One region of the Allobosea beijingensis genome, then DNA from elsewhere that is predicted to be linked to it. Evidence: predicted binding sites of a transcription regulator. Region 1 holds the regulator's gene; each other region holds the start of a gene.
What was found. The regulator LexA, encoded in region 1, represses DNA repair genes until DNA is damaged. The targets are predictions, from matches to a motif close to TGTTCNNNNTGTGTTCNG.

Region 1 (8,086 bases):
GTGGTGCTCAACCTCGAAAACCTCGAAGCCGACGAGCAGTTGCGTGCCACTGCCGCGTTCCTCGGCGGGCTCTTCGATGTCGACCGCTCGCTCTGGTTCCCGATGCTGATCGTGGTCGACGAAGCCCAGCTCTTCGCGCCGGTGATGGCGGGCGAGGCCTCCGACGAAGCGCGTCGCCTTTCATTGGGCGCCATGACCAACCTGATGTGCCGCGGCCGCAAGCGTGGGCTTGCCGGCGTGATCGCGACGCAGCGCCTCGCCAAGCTCGCCAAGAACGTCGCGGCGGAAGCCTCGAACTTCCTGATGGGCCGCACCTTCCTCGATATCGACATGCAGCGCGCCGCCGACCTGCTCGGCATGGACCGGCGCCAGGCCGAGATGTTCCGCGATCTCGAACGCGGCCAGTTCGTCGCGCTCGGCCCCGCCCTGTCGAAGCGCCCGCTGCCGATCCGGATCGGCACCGTCTCCTCGGTAGACCGCGGCAGCGCGCCGGGATTGATGCCGCTGCCGGAACAGGCGCCTGAAGAAGCCGGAAAGCTGATCTTCACGCGCGGCGAGGACGAGCCGCTGCCGATGGCCCGGCCGGTGCGCCCGGCGCCGCGTCCCAAGCCCGATCCGACGGAGGTGCTGCGCCGGATCGAGAACTACCGCCCTGCCCCGCAGCCGGAGCCTGAGCCCGAGATCGAGCTGGAACCGGCCGAGCGCGAGGCGATCATGGTCGAGATCCTCCGCGAACTGATGAGCGATCCCGAGGCCCGTTCGCGGCAGGTCGCCGTGCTCTACCAGGACTTCACCGTGCGCTGCCGGATGCGCCGGCTCGGCCGTACCCATTTGAGCCTGGAGGAGTTCCGGCGCCGGCTTGCGGTGGCGCGCGCCGGTGTCAGCGACAGCATCGCGACGAGCGAGGGCTGGCAGGCGGCCGTCGAAGCCTCCGGCTCGCTGCCGGAGGATCTGCAGAGCCTCTTCCTCTACATCGCCCGCACCGCGATCGAAGGCCGCCCCTGCCCCAGCGATGCCGAGCTCGCCGAAGTCTATGGCAGCGCCTCGCCGAGCCGAGCGCGGCGCGTGCTCAGCTACATCGAAGAACGCGGGCTGATCGTCTGCCATATCGATTTCCGGGGACAGCGCACGCTCGCGCTCCCGACGCTCGGCGTCGAGACCGCGCCGGGACTGGCCCAGCCGCGCACGGCCGGCATGCCGCGCAGCGCGCGGGGGTGAGCGCCGGTCGCCGCGCGAGGCCGCCATTCGCCAGCGAAACTTGACCACCCCGCCCCCGAACGTGCATGACCTCAAGCCGCATTCACGGGTTCGGCCATGCGCGTTCTGTTGATCGACAACTACGACAGCTTCACCTGGAACCTCGTCCATCTCATCGGTGGGCTGGGCGCCGAGGTCGATGTCTGGCGTAACGATGCGCTCACCGTCGACGAGGCACTCGCCGGCGATCACGACGCGATCGTGCTCTCGCCCGGCCCCTGCACGCCCAACGAGGCCGGAATCTGCCTGAACCTGATCCGCGAAGGCGCGGGCAAGAAGCCGATCTTCGGCGTCTGCCTCGGCCTGCAGGCGATGGGCCAGGCCTTCGGCGGCCAAGTCGTGCGCGCGCCATTGCCGATGCATGGCAAGGTCTCGCCGATCCGCCACCGGGCGCGCGGCCTGTTCCGCGGCATCAACGGCCCGCTGCAGGCGACGCGCTATCACTCGCTCGTGGTCGAGCGCGCCTCCTGCCCCGATGTCTTCGAGATCGAGGCGGAGAGTGATGACGGCCTGATCATGGCGCTCTCGCACCGGGAGCTGCCGGTCCACGGCGTCCAGTTCCATCCGGAGAGCATCGCCTCCGAGCATGGCGCGACGATCCTGCGGAATTTCCTCGACCTCGCGGAGCGATGGCAGAGCGAACGCGAAGCCTCCGCCCTGACCCTTTCAGCCTGATTCCGCAGAGTTCCCATGGACGATTTCAAACCCTTCATCGCCAAGGTCGCGACCGGCGCGACGCTCTCCCGCGAGGAAGCGCGCGACGCCTTCGATACGATCCTCTCCGGCGAGGTCACCAATGCACAGTCGGCCGCCTTCCTGATGGCGCTGCGCGTGCGCGGCGAGACGATCGACGAGATCGCCGGTGCCGTCGGCGCCATGCGCGGCAAGATGCTGCCCGTGAAGGCGCCGCCCGAGGCGATCGACATCGTCGGCACCGGCGGCGATTCGTCGGGCTCCTACAATGTCTCGACGCTGGCTTCGATCATCACCGCCGCCTGCGGCGTGCCGGTCGCCAAGCATGGCAACCGCGCGGCGTCCTCGCGCTCGGGTGCTGCCGACGTTTTGACCGCGCTCGGCGTCAAGGTCGGGCTCGATCCGGCCGCGACCGAGCATTGCATCCGCGAGGCCGGCGTCGGCTTCATGTTCGCGCCGACGCACCACGCCTCGATGCGCCATGTCGCGCCGGTGCGCACCGAGCTCGGCACGCGCACGATCTTCAACCTGCTCGGCCCGCTCTCCAACCCGGCCGGCGCCAAGCGCCAGCTCATCGGCGCCTTCTCCGAGACCTGGCTGGAGCCGATGGTCAAGGTGCTGGCCTCGCTCGGCTCGACCCGTGTCTGGGCCGTGCACGGCTCGGACGGGCTCGACGAGATCACCACGACCGGCCCGACCCGCGTCGTCTCGCTGGAGAACGGCAAGATCGAGAGCTTCTCGATCAGCCCGGCCGATGTCGGCCTCGAACCGGCCAAACCCGAGGTGCTGCGCGGCGGCACGCCCGAGGAGAACGCGGCGGCGCTCAATGCCGTGCTCGCCGGTGACAAGACCGGTTTCCGCGATATCGCCGCCTTCAATGCGGCCGCCGCGCTGCTCGTCGCCGGCAAGGCCGGGGATTTGAAGGACGGCTTCGCCCAGGCGACGGCCGCGCTCGATTCCGGCAAGGCCAAGGCCGTGCTCGCAGCGCTCATCAAAGCCTCGAACGCGTGAGGCCGGCATGACCGATATCCTCGCGAAGATCGAAGCCTATAAGCGCCAGGAAATCGCGGCTGCCAAAGCGGCCGTTCCGCAGGCCGAGATCGAGCGCCGCGCCCGTGCGGCCTCGAAGCCGCGCGGCTTTGCCGATGCATTGGCCGGCAAGCTCGCGCAGGGTACGCCGGCCTTGATCGCCGAGATCAAGAAGGCGAGCCCGTCCAAGGGCTTGATCCGCGCCGATTTCGACCCGCCCTCGCTCGCCCGCGCCTATGCGGCTGGCGGGGCGGCCTGCCTCTCGGTGCTGACCGATTCCCCTTCTTTCCAGGGCCAGCCTGAATTCCTGACCGAAGCGCGCGAGGCTGCCGGCCTGCCGGCTCTGCGCAAGGATTTCCTCTACGAGCCCTATCAGGTCTACGAGGCCCGCGCCTGGGGCGCCGATTGCATCCTGATCATCATGGCCGGCGTCGACGACGCCACCGCCAGGGCCTTGAACAAGACCGCGCGCGAACTCGGCATGGACGTTCTCGTCGAGGTCCATGACGATGCCGAGCTCGACCGGGCGCTGAAGCTCGAAAGCAGGATGCTCGGCATCAACAACCGCGACCTGCGCAGCTTCAATGTCGATCTCGCGGCAACCGAACGTCTGGCGCCGCGTGTCCCGGCTGACCGGATCGTGATCAGCGAGAGCGGCATCTTCACCCATGCCGACATCGCCCGGCTCAACCGCAGCGGCGTCAACAGCTTCCTCGTCGGCGAGAGCCTGATGCGGCAGGCCGACGTCACCGCCGCGACGCAGGCGCTGCTCACCGGCAAGGCCGTCGCGGCGTGAGCCGGCTCAGCCATCTCGACGCGCAAGGTCAGGCGCATATGGTCGATGTCGGCGGCAAGGCCGAGACGACCCGCATGGCGATCGCCGAAGGCCAGATCGTCATGGCGCCGGAGACGATCGCGATCGTGCGCGACGGCAACGCCAAGAAGGGCGATGTGCTCGGGACCGCGCGCCTCGCCGGCATCATGGCGGCGAAGCGCACCCATGAACTGATCCCGCTCTGCCACCCGCTGCTCCTGAGCAAGATCGCCGTCGATCTCGATATCGACGAGGCTTTGCCGGGCGTGCGCGTGCGTGCAGAGGTCAAGATGAAGGGCCAGACCGGCGTCGAGATGGAGGCGCTGACCGCCGTCTCCGTCGCCTGTCTCACCGTCTACGACATGGTCAAGGCCGTCGACCGGGCGATGCGGATCGAGAATATCCGCCTGCTGCACAAATCCGGCGGCCAGTCCGGCGACTACGAGGCGAAGCAAGGCTAATGGCACTCACCCCGGTCCCCGTCGCACGCAAGGCACTGCTCGACAGCATTCCGGGGCCGACCGGTGCGGAAACCCTGCCGCTCGCGCAATGCGCCTGGCGGGTGCTGGCGGGCGAGGTCAAGGCGCTGAGGACGCAACCGCCCTTCGCCAATTCGGCCATGGACGGCTACGCCGTGCGCGGCGACGAGATGTCGGAAGGCGTCTCGCTCTCGGTCATCGGCGAATCCGCCGCCGGACGGGCCTATGAGGGCGCCGTCGGGCCAGGTCAGACCGTGCGCATCTTCACCGGCGCGCCGGTGCCTGAGGGCGCGGACACCATCCTGATGCAGGAAGACGCCGATGGCGTCGGCAGCCCGGTGATCCGTGTCCGGATACCACCGGCGAAAGGGAAATTCCTGCGCGCCGCCGGGCTCGATTTCCACGAAGGCGACGTGCTGCTGCAGGCCGGGCGCGTGCTCGACAGCGCCGCGCTCGGGCTTGCCGCCGCGATGGCGCATCCGACTCTGCCCGTTCGGCGCAAGCCACGGGTCGCGATTCTCGCTACGGGCGACGAGCTGGTCGCTCCGGGCGAGCCGGTCGGCCGCGCCCAGATCGTCGCCTCGAACTCGTTCTCGCTGGCCGCTCTGGTTGAAAAGGCCGGCGGGACCGTGCTCGATCTCGGCATCGCCCGCGACGACCATGCCGATCTCGCTGCGAAGATCGCAAGGGCGAGCGAGGCCGATGCCGATGCGCTGATCACGCTGGGCGGTGCCTCGGTCGGGGCGCACGATCTCGTACAGGAGGCGTTGACACGCGCCGGCATGGCTCTCGGCTTCTGGAAGATCGCGATGCGGCCGGGCAAGCCGATGATGACCGGGCGGCTTGGCCGGATGGTCGTGGTCGGCCTGCCGGGCAATCCCGTCTCCTCGATCGTCTGCGGCCACCTCTTCGTGCTGCCCTTGATCGAGGCGTTGCTCGGCATCGCCGATGTCGATCGCGACCGCAGCATTCCTGCCATTCTCGGCCGCGACATGCCCGGCAATGACGAGCGCGAGGACTACCTGCGCTCGGAGCTTGCGCTGACGTCTGAGGGCTGGGTCGCGACGCCTTTCGACCGGCAGGATTCCTCGATGCTCGGCACGCTGGCGCGGGCGCAGGCCCTGACGATCCGACCGGCCCATGCCGCTCCGGCGAAGAAGGGCGATGTCTGCCGGATCCTGCCCTTGCGGTAGCGGCTTGCGGAACACAAGCAGAACGCGTATAGTGTTCGTGCTTTGTTTCGATTCTGCGCTTTGAGGGGCTGGCGGCGACCATGCTGACACGCAAGCAACATGAACTCCTGCGCTTCATCCAGGAACGCTTGCGCGAAAGTGGCGTGCCGCCCTCCTTCGACGAGATGAAGGACGCACTCGACCTGCGCTCGAAATCCGGCATCCACCGCCTGATCATGGCGCTGGAGGAGCGTGGCTTCATCCGCCGCCTGCCGAACCGGGCGCGCGCGCTCGAAGTCATCAAGATGCCGGACGGGCTCGGCGCCCCGCAGCCGCGGCCCCGCTTCAGCCCCGCCGTCGTGCAAGGCGGCCTCGGTGCTCAGCCGAGCGTCGCCAAGCCTCGGCCCGCCGAGGACGATAGCCGGCATTCCATCGCCATTCCCGTCATGGGACGAATTGCGGCCGGCACGCCGATCTCCGCGATCCAGAGCCGCAGCCACACCGTCTCGCTGCCGCCGGACATGCTCGGCTCCGGCGAGCATTACGCGCTGGAAGTGCGCGGCGATTCGATGGTCGAGGCCGGCATTCTCGACGGCGACACCGTCGTCATCCGCCGGCAGGACACCGCCAATACCGGCGACATCGTCGTGGCGCTGATCGACGATGAGGAAGCAACGCTGAAGCGCTTGCGCAAGCGCGGCTCCTCGATCGCGCTCGAAGCCGCGAACCCGGCCTACGAGACCCGCGTACTCGGCCCCGACCGGGTCAAGATCCAGGGCCGCCTCGTCAACCTGATGCGGCGCTACTGAAGGCGCTCGGTATCGACCTCGGCTTCGGTGTCGGAGGCTGATGCAGGCTGCGCCGTTGCGGGTTGACTGGTCGGCGGGCTTGCCGACACAGCCGGACGCGGCTCGCGCCGGCGGGACCACGGACGATCGGCCGTGGTCGGTTCCGAAGTTCGGCTGCTCCATCCCGATGCCGTCCGGTAGAGCGAGGTCGCGCCATCGCGCGTGAGTGCCATACGTTCGACGAGCCTGGCCTTGCAGGCCCCGTTCCAGGGGATGGCGGTAACGACGAGATCGGCGCGCAGGCAGTCCTCGATGATGGCGAGGCGCTCGCGCGTGTAGGAGACGGTGCGCTTCTCGGCCGTCTGCGCGATGCAGGCCAGACGATCGCAGGCGATGCCGGCGCGCAAGCTGGGATCGTCGGGTGAACGGCTGTCGCCATCGGCGGCGAGCCATTGCTGCAGGACGAAGCGGCTGGGTTTGCCCGCTATCGCGAGGCGCCCGTCCGGGCCGCGCACGGCCAACCCGGAGCCGTCACGCTCGATCAGGATCTCCGGCCGCTCCGGCTTGCCGGCAATGGCCACGCCGAAGACCAGCGGCAGAGCCGCGAGCCAGCGCCAGGGCGTGGTCCAGAGCGTCAGCCAAAGCAGCGCCAGCGCGAAGCAGGCCAGCACAGCCGGACCGAAGGCGGCGAGCGTCACGGTGGAATGGTCGATGGTCGCGACCCAGCGTGCCACTTTCAGAACGACGTCGGAAGCGAGCCCCATCAACGCCCAGGCTGGCCAGTCCAGCCCGAACGGATAGGCCAGCACGCCGAACACCGCCGCCGGCATCACGAAAAGCGAGACGAAGGGCAGCGCCATGGCATTGCCGAGCAGGCCGAAGGGGTTGAAGGTCTGGAAATGATAGGCGCCGAAGGGCGCGGTCGCGGCGGTCGCCAGCATGGTGGTGACGAGGATGCCGAGCGCCGCGGTCCAGATCGGCCCGAGCGGCCAGGGCAAAGCCGATGGCGGCTCGCTGCGATCTCTTCTCTCCCAGCGTTCGGCGAAGGCGATCAGCGCCGCGACCGCACCGAATGACATCTGGAAGCTCGGCCCAAGCAGCGCTTCCGGCTCGCGCAGCAGCACGATCATCGCGGCGAGCGCGAGATTGCGCATGCTCAGCGCCGCACGATCGACCAGGATCGCGCCGAGCATCACCAGCGTCATGATCAGCGAGCGTTCGGTCGCGACATCGCTGCCCGAGAAGATGCAATAGGCGGTCGCACCGAGCATTGCGGCCACTGCCGCGAGCTTCTTGACCGGCCAGTGCAGCGCCACCGTCTGCGACAGGGCGAGCAGCGCGCGCACCAGCCAGAAGATCGTGCCGGCCGCCAGCACCATATGCAGGCCCGAGATCGAGACGATGTGGTAGATGCCGGCGGCGCGCAGGTCGTTGTTCGTGGCTTCCGTGATCAGGCCGCGCTTGCCGGTGACGAGCGCGGCGGCGACCGCGCCGCCCTGCCCGCCCCCGACCTCGGCGATGCGCTTCGTCAAGGCATTGCGGGCGCGGTCGATCATGACGTCGATCGCAAGGCGGGTGGGCATCGGATAGGGTGCCGGCGCGAGCGCGACCTTGCCGGAGATGCTGCCGACGGCGCCAATGCCGCGGAAGAAGGCGTCGCGACCGAAATCATAGCCACCCGCCCGCGCCGGTCCCGGCGGCGGCAGCAGGCGCGCGGTCGCGACGATATGGTCGCCCGGCGCCACGGCGCCGGAGCGCAGGCTTACGCGGACGCGCTTCGGTCTCTGCTCGGCCGGCACATTGGCGAGGTCCGTGACCAGGACCACGATCCGCGCGCCATTGTCGCGCGCTTCG
Region 2 (8,086 bases), 1.5 Mb from region 1:
CTAAGGCTAGCTTGTAGCACAAAAAACACGCCGAATCAAAGGTAAACGCCGGACGGCGCTCCCCTGCGGCGGCATGGCGAGGTCGTGGTTAATGCAGCGCGGCCGGAAAAGACCGGCCTGAATCAATCGCCTTCGCCCGGTTCCGGCGAGAGCATCTCGAGCTTGCCGGCCACCCCGTCGAACGCCTTGGCATCGGCCGGCGGGTCCTTCTTCTGGGTGATGTTGGGCCAGCTTGCGGCGAACTTGCCGTTGAGCTGAAGCCAGCTTTCGAGGCCGGGCTCGGTGTCGGGCTTGATCGCCTCGGCCGGGCATTCCGGCTCGCAGACGCCGCAATCGATGCACTCGTCGGGATGGATGACGAGCATGTTCTCGCCTTCATAGAAGCAGTCGACCGGGCAGACCTCGACGCAATCCATGTACTTGCACTTGATGCAGTTCTCGGTGACCACATAGGTCATGGGTCGGCCCTTCCAACACTTCTAAACAGCCCCATAAACCCTTGCCCGGCGCAGGTTTCAAGGTCGTTTTCGTGATCTCTTGCAGAACGATCTGTCATTCGGGAGGCGCCGTGGAGAAGATTTCATTCCCCGGCCCGCTTGCGGCGCCCGTCGGCTGACAGGGCGCGGATTTAATCCCCGTCCCCGGCCTCCGCAAGCGACGCATCGCCGCTGCCACCGTCGAGCCGCTCGTAGAGCTGCTGGGCGACCGTGAAGGAGCCGCGCCTCTCGGCGAAGCCGAGGACCCTGATCACGATGGTCGCGTGCGGCAAGGCGAGCGTCAGTACAGCCCCGAGCTTGATGCCCTGAGCCGGGTTATCGCATCGGCGGCCCTCGACACGAACATGACCGTCCTCCACCAGGCGCACGGCCATCGGGCGGTTGCGGGCGAAGCGCGCGAACCAGAGCCATTTGTCGAGGCGCTGACGATCGTCCTGCAAACGGCCCGCTCCTCCCTGAAGCATTTTCAAACGAAGTCGGCACCGGTTCGCGTGAAGAACCGAAGGTCCGCGTCAGCGAACATGCGATAACACGAGGAGCTGTTGCCATTCCGCGGTTCGGAGAAACGCGGAATGGCAACAGCGTCAGTTCTTGCTGCCTTCGAGCTGGGCCTTGAGGGCCGCGAGCTTGGCGAAGGGCGAATCCGGGTCCGGCTCGCGATTGGCCGGGCGCGGACGCGGCGCCTGCTGGAAGCGCTCGGCTCCACCCCGCTCGTCGCGGCGCGGACCGCCCGGGCGGCCATCGCGCTTGAAATCGGGACGCGGACCACGATTGCCCTCGGGGCGATCCTGGCGCTGCGGCCGATCGTCGCGACGCGGTCGCTCGTCCTGCCGCGGACGCGGATCCTGGCGCGGCGCCGGAGCGCCCTCGCCGGCGGCAGCCGCCGGCCGGTTGTCTGGCCGTCCATCGCGACGTGGACCACCGGGGCGGCCTTCGCGCTGCGGCCGGTCGCCGCCACGACGCTCGCCACCTTCGCGGCGCTCGCCGCCCTCGCGGCGGCCACGCGGATTGCCATGCTCGGGACGGCGCCCGCCCTGATGGCGATGCGGCCGCCAGACCTCGATCAACTCGGGCTCGGCAGGTGCGGCCTCGGCAGCAGGAGCTTCCTCGGCAACGGTTTCAACGGACGTCGCCTCCTCGGCAGCGGCAGCCGGGAGCGCGACCATGGCGTCGGCAGGCACGGGCTCGCGCGCCGCATCCAGTTCCGCCTCGGTCAGGATCGGCGTATCCGCCGTCTCAACGGCCGGCGCCTCGACGACGACAGTCTCGCCCTCAGTCAGACCATCCGCGTTGAGCGCGACCGCAGGCTCGCTTGGGCCTTCCGCAGCAGTGGTGGCCTCGACGGCTTCATCCTCTGCCGGAGCGGCCTCCGCCTCAGCAGCCACGACCGGCTGTGCCGGCTCGGTCGCGGCCGGGGGCGGCGCCAGCGGCACGGTGATCGCCGGTCCCGGGCGCTTGACCGAGACATAGCCGAGCGAACGCAGGATCGAAGCGAAATCCTCGCCCGCGCAGCCGACGAGCGAGGTCATCGCGCCGGTGGCGACGAAGCCGTCCTGATCGGCGGCGCCAACCGGCGGCGTGCCCTGCGTGACGCCGGGACGATAGGCGATCGCTGGGCGGATGAGATCGGCGAGGCGTTCGAGGATGTCGACGCGCACGGCCCGCTCGCCGCAGACGCGGTAGCCGGCGGCGCGGTAGAGCCCCTTCGGCACGGCCTTGTCGACCGGGAAGGAGGTCCGGCCGGACGCTGCGAGATGGGCGATGTCGTCGAGCCCGGCCGTCTCAGGCCCGCCATGCTTCAGCGCCCAGAGCTGGGCGGCGAGCGCCCGCGGCGCGGGCTTCAGCAGCGCGGGCATGTAGATGTGGAAAGCGCCGAAACGGATGCCGAGCTGACGCAGCGCGGCACGGCCTTCCTGATCGAGCGCCTTCATCTCTTCGCCGACCTTGGAGCGTTCGAGCACGCCGAGCGCCTCGGCCGCCTGATAGGCGATGCCGCGCGCGATGCCGGTGACGTTCTCGGCCGCTTCGAGAATCTGCACGGCGCCGAGCAGCTTGGTGATGTGATTCTTCAGCCAAAGATTGAGCCGGCCCTCGACCTGCTCGCGCGCCGGGCCATTGAGATGCTCTTCCACGAGCAGGCGCAGGCGCGGCTCCAGAACCTTCTCGCCGGCCGTCAGGCGCGCCACCGGCTCGCCGGTCCAGCGCACCAGCCCGTCATGCGACAGCACGAAGGCATCGTCGCCCGCGAGCACGACGCGCGCTGCACGGGCCTCGATCTCGGAGCCGAGCGCCTTCATCGCCGCCAGGTTCAGGGCCTTGACCTCGGAACCGCCGGCCTTTGGATCCGCCGTGAAGCGGAAGCCCTGCAGCATCCCCACATGCTGGCCCTCGACGAGCACGTCGCCCGTCGCGGTGACCTCAGCCTCCAACATCGCATTCTCCCGCAAGCGGCGCATCAACACGCTGGTGCGCCGATCGACAAATCTATGGGTCAGCCGCTCGTGCAGAGCGTCTGACAGCTTGTCCTCTACAAGACGAGCCATGCCCTGCCAATGCTCTGGATCAGGCAACCAGTCAGGACGGTTCGCGACATAGGTCCAGGTCCGGACCTGCGCGATCCGCGCCGAGAGCGTATCGATCTCGCCATCGGTGCGGTCGAGCGCGGCAAGCTGCGCCTGATACCAGTCGCTGTCGAGCCGGCCATGACGCATCAATCGCAGATACAGGGTCGTCGCGAGATCGGCATGCTGCATCGGCGATATCTTGCGATAATCCGGCAGCCCGCAGACCTCCCAGAGCCGCTCCACCGCGGCGCGTCCCTGCGCGAGCTTCGCGATATCCGGGTCCCGCGCCAGTACTTCCAGCGTCGTCATGTCCTCGGCGATCAGCGCCCGCGTCAGCCCCTGCTCGGATGGCTGAAGGTTCAACGTGTCCAGCAGGCCGCCGACCGAACGCAGGTCGAGATCGGAATTGCGCCACTGCATCTGGCGGATCGGCTCGAAGCGGTGATTCTCGATCGACTCGACCAGCTCGGCGTCGAAAGGCGGGCAGCGCCCGCTGGTGCCGAAAGTACCGTCGCGCAGATGCCGCCCGGCGCGCCCGGCGATCTGGCCGAACTCGGCCGGGTTGAGCTTGCGGTAATGGTGCCCGTCGAACTTCTTGTCGGCGGCGAAGGCGATGTGGTTGACGTCGAGATTGAGCCCCATGCCGATCGCGTCGGTGGCGACGAGATAATCGACATCGCCGGACTGGTAGATCTCGACCTGCGCGTTGCGCGTGCGTGGCGAAAGCGCCCCCAGCACCACGGCCGCCCCGCCCTTCTGCCGGCGGATCAGCTCGGCGATCGCATAGACCTCCTCGACCGAGAAGGCGACGATGGCCGAGCGCGGCGCGAGGCGCGTGATCTTGCGGTCACCGGCGAAGGTGAGTTGCGACAGACGCGGACGGGTGACGACATTCACGCCCGGCATGAGTTGCTCGATCAGCGGCTTCATCGTCGCGGCGCCGATCAGCATGGTTTCGGCCCGGCCGCGCCGGTTCAGCAGACGATCGGTGAAGACATGGCCGCGGTCGAGATCGGAAGCGAGCTGGATCTCGTCGATCGCGACGAAATCGACCGCGAGGTCGCGCGGCATGGCCTCGACCGTGCAGACCCAGAAGCGCGGCCGCTCCGGCTTGATCTTCTCCTCGCCGGTGACGAGGGCGACGGATTGCGGCCCGACTTTGTCGACGACGCGCTGGTAGACTTCGCGCGCGAGCAGGCGGAGCGGCAAGCCGATCATCCCGGTGGGATGGGCGATCATGCGCTCGATGGCGAGATGGGTCTTGCCGGTATTGGTCGGGCCCAGCACGGCCGTGACGCTATTGGCGCGGGCGGCGGGCGGCAGCGAACGAAAAGGAAGCAAGGCGAAAGAGCCGATCATCTCGCCCGCCCATGCGGGCGGGAGCGTGGACGGGGTTGATGCAGGTTTTAGAAGCCGACCATGCAAGAACGAGTCTGGAACGAAGCGGGGCCGAATCGCTGACTCCGGCAGAATCGGGTTTTGTTCCCTTTTCGGTGTCCGTTCCCCGGCGGCATGGGCCATGTCGTCATCGCGGCCTCCCGATTGGCGTGGCCAGGCAGTGCTCAACGCCACCCGGCAGAAACCCTATTTAAGCCTTTTCACCCCGGAGACGAGGGGCAAAGCAGATTTCCGACCTGCCGCACCGCTCAATGACGGAGTTGGTCGCAATGCCGATGATCGGCCAACGCCTCGATGATGGCGCAATCACAAGCCGCGACACCGCCCGAGCAGGTGGTCGCGATCCGCTCCAGCTCCTTCTCCAGCGAGCGCAGTTTCGCGATCTTGTCGCGGACCTCGTCGAGATGAGCGACCGAGATCGCATGCGCCTCGTCGCAGGCCATGCCGGTCGTGTCGGAAAGCTTCAATAATGTACGGATGTTCTCGACCGCGAAGCCAAGATCGCGCGCATGCTTGATGAAGGCGAGCCGCTCGGCATGACGCCGGCCATAGCGGCGCTGGTTACCCTCGGAACGCTCAGGCGGCGGCAGGAGCCCGACCTGCTCGTAATAACGGATGGTCTCGACCTTCACCCCGGTGCGATCGGCGAGCGCACCGATGGGCATCACGCGTTCGAGTTTGCCGGCAGCAGTCATGACAGCCTCCAAGAGCTATAGCTTCTGGAGCTTTAGATAGGAGAGCAGCATACCCTCGGCAAGTGATGAAACGCGGGGAGCTGGAGCTGCGTTGCGTTTGGCGACGTGCCGCCCGCGATCAGGCAACGCCCATCGCCAAGAGGTCGTGGACATGGACGAGTCCGGCCGGGCGGTCTTCGCCGTCGACCACGATCAACGCCGTGATCCGGCTGCGGTTGACCAGCTCCAGCGCCTCGACCGCGAGCGTATCGAGACCGACGCGGCGCGGATTTGCCGACATGATGTCGCGCGCCCGGAGCGAGATGCCGCCGCCCATCGCCGTCTTGCGGCGCAGGTCGCCGTCCGTGACGACGCCGGCGAGCTTGCCATCCAGGTCCATGACCACGGCACAGCCGAAACCCTTGTCCGAGATCATCGCGATGACATCGGGCAGCAGCGTGTCGAGCCCGATCAGCGGCAGGTCGGCGCCGCGATGCATGATGCTCTCGACGGTCTTGAGCTGGGCGCCAAGCTTGCCGCCGGGGTGGTAGACGAAGAAGTCCTGCCGCGAGAAGCCGCGTGCTTCCAGCAGCGCCACGGCCAGCGCATCGCCAAGCGCCATCTGCATCGTCGTCGAGGTCGTCGGCGCGAGCCCGTTCGGACAGGCCTCCGTCGCCTTGGGCAGGACCAGCGCGATATCCGCTTCCTTGCCCAGCGTGCTCTCGGCATTGGCGGTGATCGCGATCAGCCCGACACGGAAGCGGCGGGTATAGCCGACGAGCGCGGCAAGCTCGACCGCCTCGCCGGACCAGGACAAGGCAATCACCACATCCTCAGGCCGGACCATGCCGAGATCGCCATGGCTCGCTTCGGCGGGATGGACGAAATGCGCGGGCGTGCCGGTCGAAGCCAGCGTCGCCGTGAGCTTGCGTCCGACATGGCCGGACTTGCCCATGCCGGAGACGATCACACGCCCGTTCGAGGCGCGGATCATCGCGATCGCCTCGGCGAAAGGCCCGCCCAATCCATTCGCCAGCGCGTCGTGGAGCGCGTCGAGCCCGGCGCGCTCGGTGGCGATGGTGCGGAGGGCGGAGTCGCGGATATCGGCTGTCATGGCCGGCGCTGTAGCACGGCGACGCCGGCCATTTCCACCATCTGCCGACACGCCCAGACAGCGTTGACGGCTCCTTAACCCTGTTCGTTCTAACTCCATTAACCAAGCGCGCCATCGACGCGCCCCGCCCTCTGGAGCCCTGCGACGCCCGTGTCCGGCCGCGTGACGACCCTGCTTCTGTCCGGCACGGCCCTGGCCGGGCTCGCGCTCGCCCATACGGCAGCGCAGGCGCAGCAGATGCCGCGCGGCAATCTCAGGACCGGCACGCCGGCTTACGTTGCCCAGCAGCCCGCGGCCCCGCAGCCAGCCCTCACACCGGCCACCGCCGAGCCGGAAGCTGTTCGCGATCCGGCGGGCATGATCCAGCGTCAGGGCTCGGCCGTCTCGGGACGCCAGCCTCCCCGCGCCAGCCAGTCCATTCAGGCGCCGGCGCTTCGCGGCGTCACCCAGCGCCAGTTCCGGCCGCCGCAACCCGCCGTCACCGTGCTGCCGCCGCCTCCCCCTCCCGCTCCGCCGCCGCCCCGGCGTCGCCCGGCGAGCGAGGAAGACCCTTACGCCGCGCTCGGCATCCGGATCGGCTCGATAACCTTGCGCCCGGCGATCACCAACTCGATCGGCTACGACACCAATCCGCAACGCACATCGACACCTGGAGCAAAGGGTTCAGCCTATAGCCGGCACGAGGGCGAGCTGGCGATCCAGTCCGACTGGAACGTCCATGAGCTCAAGGGTCAGTTGCGCGGCGGCTATCTCGAATTCTTCCGCGCCAAGGACGCTTCGCGCCCCGATGCCGAGGGCAATCTCGACCTGCGGCTCGATGCGACGCGCGACACCCGCATCCTCCTGGAATCACGGGTCAAGCTCGACACGCAGCGCCCGGGCTCACCCGACTTGAGCGCCGCCGTCACCGGCCGCCCGCAGATCTACCAGTATGGCGCCTCCGCCGGCGTCACCCACGACATCAACCGGTTGCAACTGACGCTGCGCGGCTCGGTCGACCGCAGCGACTACGAGGATGCCCGCCTGTCGAACGGCGCGGTGCTCTCGCAGAAAGACCGCAACATGACGCAGTACGGCCTGCGTCTGCGCGCCGCTTATGAGGTCACGCCCGGCTTCAAACCCTTCGTCCAGGCCGAGATCGACCAGCGCGATTTCGACGAGAAGAGCGATTCCAGCGGTTATATGCGTTCCTCGAACGGCGTGACCGGGCGGATCGGCTCGACCTTCGAGATCAGCCAGCAGCTCACCGGCGAGGTCTCGGGCGGCTATCAGGACCGGAAATACGACGACACGCGCCTGAAGAACCTGCGCGGCTTCGTCGGCGATGCGGCGGTACTGTGGTCGCCGACGCCATTGACCACGGTGACGCTGCGCGGCGGCGCCGAGCTCGGCGACACCACGATCGCCGGCTCCTCGGGCACCACGGTGCGGCGCGCGACGCTGGAAGTGGCGCATGCCTTGCGCCGCAACCTCACCGTCACCGGCTTCACCAATTTCAGCCGCACCGAATATGACGGCCAGGGCCTGCGCGAGGACTACACCAATGTCGGCGCGCGGCTCGAATACAAGCTGACGCGTACCTTCGCCGTGCGCGCGAGTTTCACCCATGAGCGCCTGAACTCGACCGCGCAGGGCTCGGACTACACCGCGAATGTCTCGCTGGTGGGCTTGAGGGTGCAGTTCTAGGTCTTCGCCACACCACGACGGTCATCCCGGGCGCAGCGAAGCGAAGATCCGGGGTCCATGCCGGAACGGTTCAGGCGTGGATTCCGGATCGGCGCCGCTATCGCCGCTTGTCCGGGATGACCCGTGCTAGACGGCTATGGCGGCGGCAGTTCC
Region 3 (8,086 bases), 2.4 Mb from region 1:
TCTCCAACGCCGCGAAATTCGGGTCGAAGCGGCGGTTGAAGCCGATCATCAAGGGCTTGCCGGACTTCTCGACCGTGGCGAGGCAGCGGCGGATGCGGGCGGCATCGAGATCGACCGGCTTCTCGCAGAACACCGCCTTGCCGGTCGAGACAGCCTGCTCGATCAGGTCGGCATGGGTGTCGGTCGGGGTGCAGATCAGCACCGCGTCAATCGCGGCATCGGCGAGGATCGCCTCGGTCGTCGTCGCCTTCGCGCCGGTAGCGGCGGCGAGCGAGGCGGCGGCCTCCGGCATCGCGTCGGTGACGGCGACCAGCGCGACATCGCCGCGCGCGGCGATGTTCAGCCCGTGGATGCGCCCGATGCGGCCGGCGCCCAGCAATCCGATCTTCATGGCCTTGGTCATTCCCGTCGTCGCGTCTCTTTAGAAAGGGGCGGATGAGGCTCTCATCCGCCAGTTAGTCGTGTGCGCCCAGAATGGTCTGGTCGAAGTCGATGTTCGAGCCGGTCATCAGGCCGGATTCGGTCGAGGCGAGATAGGCGACCGCCTTGGCGACCTCGCGCGGATCGATCAGGCGACCGAAGGGCTGCGAGGCATTGGCCTCATCCAGCCAGCCGTCCTTGGCATCATGGCGCAGCTTCATGATCGCATCCTCGCCCGGCGTCGCCATCCAGCCGATATTGAGGCCGTTGACGCGGATGCGGTGCTTCAACAGGCCGTAGGCAGCATTCCTGGTGAGTGCGGCGAGCGCCGCCTTCGAGACGCTGTAGGCGGAGAGGAAAGGCTGGCCGCCATGGGCCGACATCGACTGGATGTTGACGACAGCGCCCGGGATATCCTGCCGGCGCATCAGATCGGCCGCATCCTGGATCAGGAAGAAGGGCGCGCGCAGGTTGACCGCCATGATGCGCTCGTAGAGCGCGGGCGAGGTATCGAAAATCGTGCCGCGATCAGTGTCGCCCGCGGCATTCACGAGAATGTCGAGATGGCCGAAAGCCTGTTCCGCCGCCGGGACGACCAGCCTGACCGCGTCGAGATCGGCGAGATCGACCTGATGGAAACGGGCATCGCAGCCCGCCGCCCGCAGGCTTTCCGCCACCGCCTCGCCACGCGCCGCATTGCGGCCGGTCAGCAGGAGCCCGCGCGCGCCGCGCGCTGCGAATTCGCGGGCAATCGCCTCGCCCAGCCCCTGGCTGCCGCCGGTGACGATGGCGACCTTGCCGTGGAGATCACGGCTGAACGAACCGGCTTGCGACAAAGACCCGCCTCCCGAGCGAATGGCAGGATTTTTTTAGTCCTCCCGCTAGTTGGAATAAACATTCCATTTTCGGCACGGACGAGTCAAGCGAACCGGCAGGCGCATCGACGCGGTGGTGAAAGATGCCGCGGAGCCGCTCGGCTTTCAGGAGGGCGGGCGTTTCCCGGAGCGCGTCTCAGCGGTGCAGGGCCGGTCTCGGGGGAGCCGTTCTCAACGGAAAGAAAACTGTCGTCTTCGTCGTACGGCCCGCATAAAATTGCCACAATTCCACTGAGTTCGGCACATTCATGCAAATGAAGCCATTTTAGGCAGCCACGCATCGCGGCAGACGCGCATCTGCCCTGCGCTGCACAGTTGACGCTTTCGTTGGCACATGGCTTGCTGGCCCCATCAACGAGAACACGGTGCGAAGGCGCCGGGGATAAATTTTGTTTAAAGGTGGAGGCATTCGATGAAAGAACAGGAAATCCGCGGGCTCGTCGCGGATGTGAAGGAAGGCACGTTGTCGCGCCGCTCCTTCATGCAGAAAATGGCGGCGGTCGGCATCGCCGCGCCGATCGCAACCCAGATCCTGATGTGGAACGACGTCGCGCTGGCGAATGCGACGCTGCAATACAAGCCGACCAAGGCCGGCGGCGGCGGACCGCTCAAGATGCTGCTCTGGCAGGCCCCGACCCTGCTGAACCCGCATTTCGCCTCGGGTACCAAGGACCAGATCGCCTCGCGCATCTTCTACGAGCCCCTCGCCGGCTGGGACAAGGAAGGCAATCTCATCCCGTGCCTCGCTGCCGAGGTTCCGACCAAGGCCAATGGCGGTCTCTCGGCCGACGGCCTGAGCGTCACCTGGAAGATCAAGCAGGGCGTGAAGTGGCATGACGGCAAGCCGCTGACCGCCGACGACGTCGTCTTCACCTGGGAATACGCCAAGGACCCGGCGACGGCCGCCTACACCACGGGCTCCTACAACAACATCAAGGTCGAGAAGGTCGACGAGCACACCGTCAAGGTGATCTTCCAGCAGCCGACGCCGTTCTGGGCCGACCCCTTCGTCGGCACTGTCGGCCAGATCCTGCCGAAGCACCGCTTCGGCGACTATGTCGGCGCCAAGTCTCGCGAAGCCCCGGACAACCTGAAGCCGATCGGCACGGGCCCCTACAAGTTCGTCGACTTCAAGCCGGGCGACGTCCTGACTGGCGAGCGCTTCGCCGATTACCACATCAAGAATCAGCCGCATTTCGACACGATCGAGGTCAAGGGCGGCGGTGACGCGGTCTCGGCCGCTCGCGCCGTGCTCCAGACCGGCGAATACGACTACGCCTGGAACCTGCAGGTCGAGGACGAGGTTCTCAAGCGCATGGAGACCGGCGGTCGCGGCAAGATCAGCGCCGTGGCTTCGGGCGATATCGAGTTCATCATCCTGAACACGACCGATCCGTGGACCGAGGTCGATGGCGAGCGTTCGAGCGTCAAGACCAAGCACCCGACCCTGTCGGACCCGAAGGTGCGCGAGGCGATCAACCTGCTGATCGACCGCGATTCGGTCCAGAAGTTCATCTATGGCCGCGGCGGCACCGCGACGGCGAGCTTCGTCAACGAGCCCAAGCAGTTCAAGTCGACCAAGCTCTCGATCGTGGCGCCTTCGGCGAGCGGATGGGCGACGATCGACTTGATCAGGGCGAGGATGTTCTTGACCCGGTGGTTGAGCTCCTGATTGAGCATTTTCTGGCGGATTTCGGCCTTGTTCCGCTCGTCGGCCAGCAGTTCGCTCTGGCGCAGCACGACCTCGATCAGGGTCCGACGCGCAGATTCGGCCAACTCACGCTCGACAGGCGTCCAGATCTTGGAATGGCCGGCCACGGTCTCTTTCCAGACGGCAAAGCTCTGCCGAGGCGTAAGACGGTCGCCATGGGGGCCGGTCGTATAGGTCTTGTTGGGGTCTCCGCCCCATTCGATCGTGTGGACCAGCTCCTTACGGAAGAAGAACAGGTAGTCGCGTGGAAGCTGGGAGAGTGGGATCGCGAGCATACCGGCGAATGCGTCGGCGTAAGTGCGCGCTGATGGCAACCCCTCAGCCAGCGCCGTCGTCGCCCAGATCCGCCCTTCACAGACCGAGCCGGCGAAAGCGGCCAGTTCCTCGGCGAATTCCGCCGGCGGCGCGCTGCCTTCGGCACGCCACTCGCCATTCACCCAGACCCCGACCCCGTCGCTTTCGACGAGATTGCGGAACGCGGCGAGGTGCTGACCGAGGAAACCCGAAGCATCGGTCACATGGGCGGCGGACGAAAGCAGGCCGTCGAGGAAATCCCGCGCCCGCTCGGCTGCGAGCAGCATCTGCTTCTGCGTCAGGGCGCCAAGTTGAAGCGCGAAGAACTCGCCGAAGATTTCCGCCGCGATCCGGCGGTTCATCGGGAGCGAGCGCGGGCTGTAATGGTGGCAGGCGATCAGCCCCCAAAGCGCGCCGTCGACGATGATCGAGACCGACATCGAGGCAGAGACGCCCATGTTACGCAGGTACTCGCAATGGATCGGCGAAACGCTGCGCAGATGGGCATAAGACAGGTCGAGCGGCTCGCCCGCCGCATCCAGCACGGGCATGATCGGGAAGCGCTCTCCGCTCGCGTCGGAGACGACGCGGATCGGATTGAGCAGATAGAGCTGCCGTGCCTGTTGCGGGATGTCGCTCGCCGGGAAATGCTGCCCCATGAAGCTTTCGAGGTCGGGGCGCTTTGCCTCGCTGACGACCTTGCCGGAACCGTCGGGCGCGAACTGGTAGATCATCACGCGGTCGTACTGGAGCACGGCCCGCAGCAGGCGTGCCGCGTTCTTGATGAGCTGCGCGGGAGTCGTCACGTCCGAGAGCCGGCCGACCAGCGTCCGGGCGAATTCGAGCGGCGAGCTCGGCCCGGCCGAAACGCTCTCCTCGAACTCGATGATGGCATTGCCCTTGAAAGCATGGATCGAGATATCGAACTCGCGATCCAGTGAAGGCAGGCGATAGCGGGGCATCAGGCCCGCGCGGGAGGGCACGCCAGAACGGGCTAGCGCATTGCGCATCTCATGCACGACCGGTCCGCCCAGTATCTCTTCGAGCCTGCGGCCGACCAGCTCGAACTCCCCAAGGCCGAGGAAGGCGCTGGCATTGCTGGAATGGCGCCGGATCGTCACCGCCTCGGCATCGCACACGATCATGCAGCCATGGGGCTGGACGCTGCCAGGAATATGGATCGGCTCGCGATCGCAGTTCGTCAGATCAACGGTCGTCATGCGGGAGAGAGTTCTTCCGATGTAAAGGCCTGGATGGCGTGTAGGAAAACGGACCTGGCCGATTGCGCCGCGGCATCCCACACTTGGCGGTCGAGCCCTTCGAGAGCGACCAGAACCGTGCGCCACTGATCGAGCGAGCCGGCCTGCGCCGAGAGGTAACGTGCGCCGAAAGCCGCCCCGAAGCCGAGGTTTTCCACTCCCTTTACCAGCACGCGAGCCCCAAGAGCCGAACCTTCCAGAACATAGGCGGCTCCGAGCTGGGCAGCGATGTCATTTGACAGATGGAACGGGTCGGCCGCCGGGAGCGGTAGCGCCAGATCGGCGAGGTCCGCCGTCAGTTCCGGCAGGAGCTTGCGCGGTCGCCAGGGCGAAAATTCCGCCGCTTCGAGCAAGGCGGCCTCGACCGGCGCGCGATGCCGAAACGTGCCCTGCAGAAAGTTGGCATATTCGGAACGGCTCGAAAACACGCCAACGATGGCATCCAGCTCGCGATGAAGCTCGTTGGTCTCATCGCGCAGGAAACTTCTGATCTCAATCATTCCGTGGGCACCTGGAATCGTTCCGCCTCGGCATCGCTATAACCCGATATCAGTGAAATCCGCGCTGTTTTCATTGCGGATTTTCTCCCCTTCCTGGTCCGCACGGCATCCCTGTCCAATGGACTGGCTTGAATTCGGCCTGAGATTGTCTTAGGAACATATAGTGAACAAAGGAAGGGCGATGGCACAGCTTACGGTCCTGGAGAAGCTGGAAATTCTCAGCGACGCCGCGAAATACGACGCCTCCTGCGCATCGAGCAGCACCACCAAGCGGGATTCGCGGGACGGAAAGGGGCTTGGCTCGACGACCGGCGCCGGCATCTGCCATTCCTACGCGCCTGACGGCCGCTGCATCTCGCTGCTCAAGATACTGCTGACGAATTTCTGCAGCTTCGACTGCGTCTTCTGCATCAACCGCTCGTCGAGCAATGTCCGCCGCGCCCGCTTTTCGGTCGAAGAGGTCGTCGAACTCACGCTGAATTTCTACCGCCGCAATTATATCGAAGGTCTCTTTCTGTCCTCGGGCATCATCCGCTCTGCCGACTACACGATGGCGGAACTGATGCGAGTGGCCGAAACGCTGCGCCGGCAACATGGGTTCCGCGGCTATATCCATCTGAAGCTGATCCCCGGTGCGAGCCGCGATCTGATCGAGCGCGCGGGGCTGTTCGCGGACCGGGTGTCGATCAATGTCGAACTGCCGAGCGAAGCGGCGCTCGCCCGCTTCGCTCCGGAGAAGCAGGCCGGCGAGATCAAAAGCGCGATGGGTGGCCTCAAGCTGAAGATCGAGGCAGCGCGGGAGGAACGTGACAAGAGCGAGAAGGCCCCTGCCTTCTCGCCCGCAGGACAAAGCACGCAGATGATCGTCGGCGCCGATGGCGCGAGCGATTCCGCCATCCTGAAGCGCAGTGCTTGGTTGTATGGCAGCTTCGGCTTGAAGCGCGTCTACTACTCGGCCTTCAGCCCGATCCCGGATGCCTCGCGCCAGTTGCCGCTCCAGCCGCCGCCTTTGATGCGCGAGCACCGGCTTTATCAAGCCGACTGGCTGACGCGCTTCTATGGTTTCGAGACCGAGGAAATTCTGGGGCGCAACGAGATGCTCGATCTCGATCTCGACCCCAAGCTCGCCTGGGCACTGCGCGAGCGCGGACGCTTCCCCGTCGACGTGAACCGGGCCGATCGCGAAACCCTGCTGCGGGTGCCGGGCCTGGGCACGCGCAGTGTCGATCGCATCCTCGCCTCGCGGCGGTTTCGCCGGCTCAGGCTGGAAGATGTCGGCCGGCTGACGCGATCGCTCGCGACGATCCGGCATTTCATCCTGGCGGAGGGCTGGCGCCCGGGCGGCGGCCTCGACGCCCAGAACCTGCGGGCCCGGCTGATGCCGCAACCGCGGCAATTGTCGCTTTTCCCGTGATTGCGGCCCGGCTGAACGGCCCTGCGGATTTTGCCGGCTGGCGTCGGGAAACGCGCCGGCTGGCGCTGGCCGGCGTTCGGCCCGAGGCCGTCGCCTGGCTGACGAGCGAGGACGATGCCGGATTGTTCGTGATCGGGAGCGTCGCCCCGGTCGAAGACAGAGGCGCCACGCTAACCGTGTCTCGCCGTTTCATCGAGCTTGCCGAGAATGTCGTCTGTCATCGGGATGCCGGCCGCTTCGTCTTGCTGCACCGCCTGCTGCTGCGTTTGCAGGACGAGCCGCGCTTGCTCGACAATGCAGCCGATCCCGATATCGCACGCGCCGAGGCGATGGCCCGCTCGGTGCGCCGCGATCTACACAAGATGACGGCCTTCGTCCGCTTCCGGGCGGTGTCGGGCGCGGGGGAGGACGGCCCTTTCATCGCCTGGTTCGAGCCGGAGCATTTCATTCTCGAACGGGTCGCGAGCTTCTTCACGGGACGCTTCGCCGGGATGACCTGGTCGATCATGACACCGCAGGGATCGCTGCACTGGGATGGCGGCACGCTGCAGTTCGGCCCCGCCGCCAGCAAGGCTGATGCGCCGGATGGTGATGCCATGGAAGCCTATTGGCTCACTTACTACGCCAATATCTTCAATCCGGCGCGCCTGAAGCCGAAGGCGATGAAAAGCGAGATGCCGGTGAAATACTGGCGGAACTTGCCCGAGGCTGAATTGATTGTGCCTCTGATCGCAAACGCCGCCCGGCGAGCAGAGGATATGGTGATGCGCGCCCCGACGCAGCCACCCGCGCGTCATGTCAGGCAGCTTCGGCACCGTCCCGAAATGCCGGCCGATGAACCCGCGATGACGTCCTGGCAGGATGCCGCCGCCGCCGCGCAACGCTGCACGCGCTGCGACCTTCATTGCAACGCGACGCAATCGGTCTTCGGAGAGGGTCCGCTGGACGCGCCGGTTCTCTTCGTCGGCGAACAGCCTGGAGACCAGGAGGACCTTGCTGGCCGGCCATTCGTCGGACCTGCAGGGCAGGTTTTCGATCGGGCGATGAAGGAGGCCGGTCTCGATCGCGCACGCGCCTATGTCACCAATGCGGTGAAGCATTTCAAATTCCACCTGCGCGGCAAACGGCGCATCCATGAGAAGCCGAATGTCGGGGAGATCAAGGCCTGCCGGTTCTGGCTCGATCTCGAATTGCAGTTCGTGAAACCCCGGCTTGTCGTTGCCCTCGGCGCCAGCGCCCTGCGATCGCTGACGGGGCATGCCGGTTCGCTGGCAAGCGCACGGGATAGCGAGCTCGCGCTCGAAGACGGCACGCCGCTGCTGGCCACCGTCCATCCCTCATTTCTGCTGCGCCTTCCGGACGAGGATGCTCGGTCTCGCGAATATGCCCGGTTCGTCGCAGACCTCACTCGCGTTCAACAACGTATATTCCGGCATTGAGCAATATCGGGGAGGTAGAAGCGGCTTTGCCGCCGCAGATGCCGTACGACCGATCCACCGCTCCGCTTTTCAGGAAAACGGCCTTGTCCGCCAGCGGCGTCAGCATCGCCTCGTCCCTCTCCGAGATATTCGATCAGGCGCCCACTTTCATGGCGCTGCTGCGGCGGTCGCATC

Region 2: the regulator LexA is predicted to act here: its motif matches at 4,485-4,502, upstream of Q9235_RS14910 (helicase-related protein).
Region 3: the regulator LexA is predicted to act here: its motif matches at 5,212-5,229, upstream of Q9235_RS22940 (putative DNA modification/repair radical SAM protein).

The regions. Positions count from the first base shown of each region.
Region 1 covers NZ_CP132359.1:1,625,125-1,633,210, reverse strand. Annotated here, with positions in the region: gene Q9235_RS07915 (helicase HerA domain-containing protein) at 1-1,218, shown strand, start outside; gene Q9235_RS07910 (anthranilate synthase component II) at 1,315-1,932, shown strand; gene trpD (anthranilate phosphoribosyltransferase) at 1,948-2,961, shown strand; gene trpC (indole-3-glycerol phosphate synthase TrpC) at 2,969-3,775, shown strand; gene moaC (cyclic pyranopterin monophosphate synthase MoaC) at 3,772-4,254, shown strand; gene Q9235_RS07890 (molybdopterin molybdotransferase MoeA) at 4,254-5,465, shown strand; gene lexA (transcriptional repressor LexA) at 5,546-6,253, shown strand; gene Q9235_RS07880 (ComEC/Rec2 family competence protein) at 6,247-8,086, opposite strand, start outside.
Region 2 covers NZ_CP132359.1:3,116,236-3,124,321, reverse strand. Annotated here, with positions in the region: gene fdxA (ferredoxin FdxA) at 123-458, opposite strand; gene Q9235_RS14915 (RNA-binding S4 domain-containing protein) at 629-937, opposite strand; gene Q9235_RS14910 (helicase-related protein) at 1,082-4,420, opposite strand; gene Q9235_RS14905 (MerR family transcriptional regulator) at 4,708-5,127, opposite strand; gene Q9235_RS14900 (KpsF/GutQ family sugar-phosphate isomerase) at 5,273-6,247, opposite strand; gene Q9235_RS14895 (outer membrane beta-barrel protein) at 6,398-7,933, shown strand.
Region 3 covers NZ_CP132359.1:4,792,408-4,800,493, forward strand. Annotated here, with positions in the region: gene iolG (inositol 2-dehydrogenase) at 1-403, opposite strand, end outside; gene Q9235_RS22920 (SDR family oxidoreductase) at 456-1,256, opposite strand; partial or broken gene Q9235_RS22925 (peptide ABC transporter substrate-binding protein) at 1,708-2,880, shown strand; gene Q9235_RS22930 (GAF domain-containing protein) at 2,811-4,520, opposite strand; gene Q9235_RS22935 (biliverdin-producing heme oxygenase) at 4,517-5,059, opposite strand; gene Q9235_RS22940 (putative DNA modification/repair radical SAM protein) at 5,241-6,473, shown strand; gene Q9235_RS22945 (UdgX family uracil-DNA binding protein) at 6,470-7,912, shown strand; gene Q9235_RS22950 (hypothetical protein) at 7,878-8,018, opposite strand.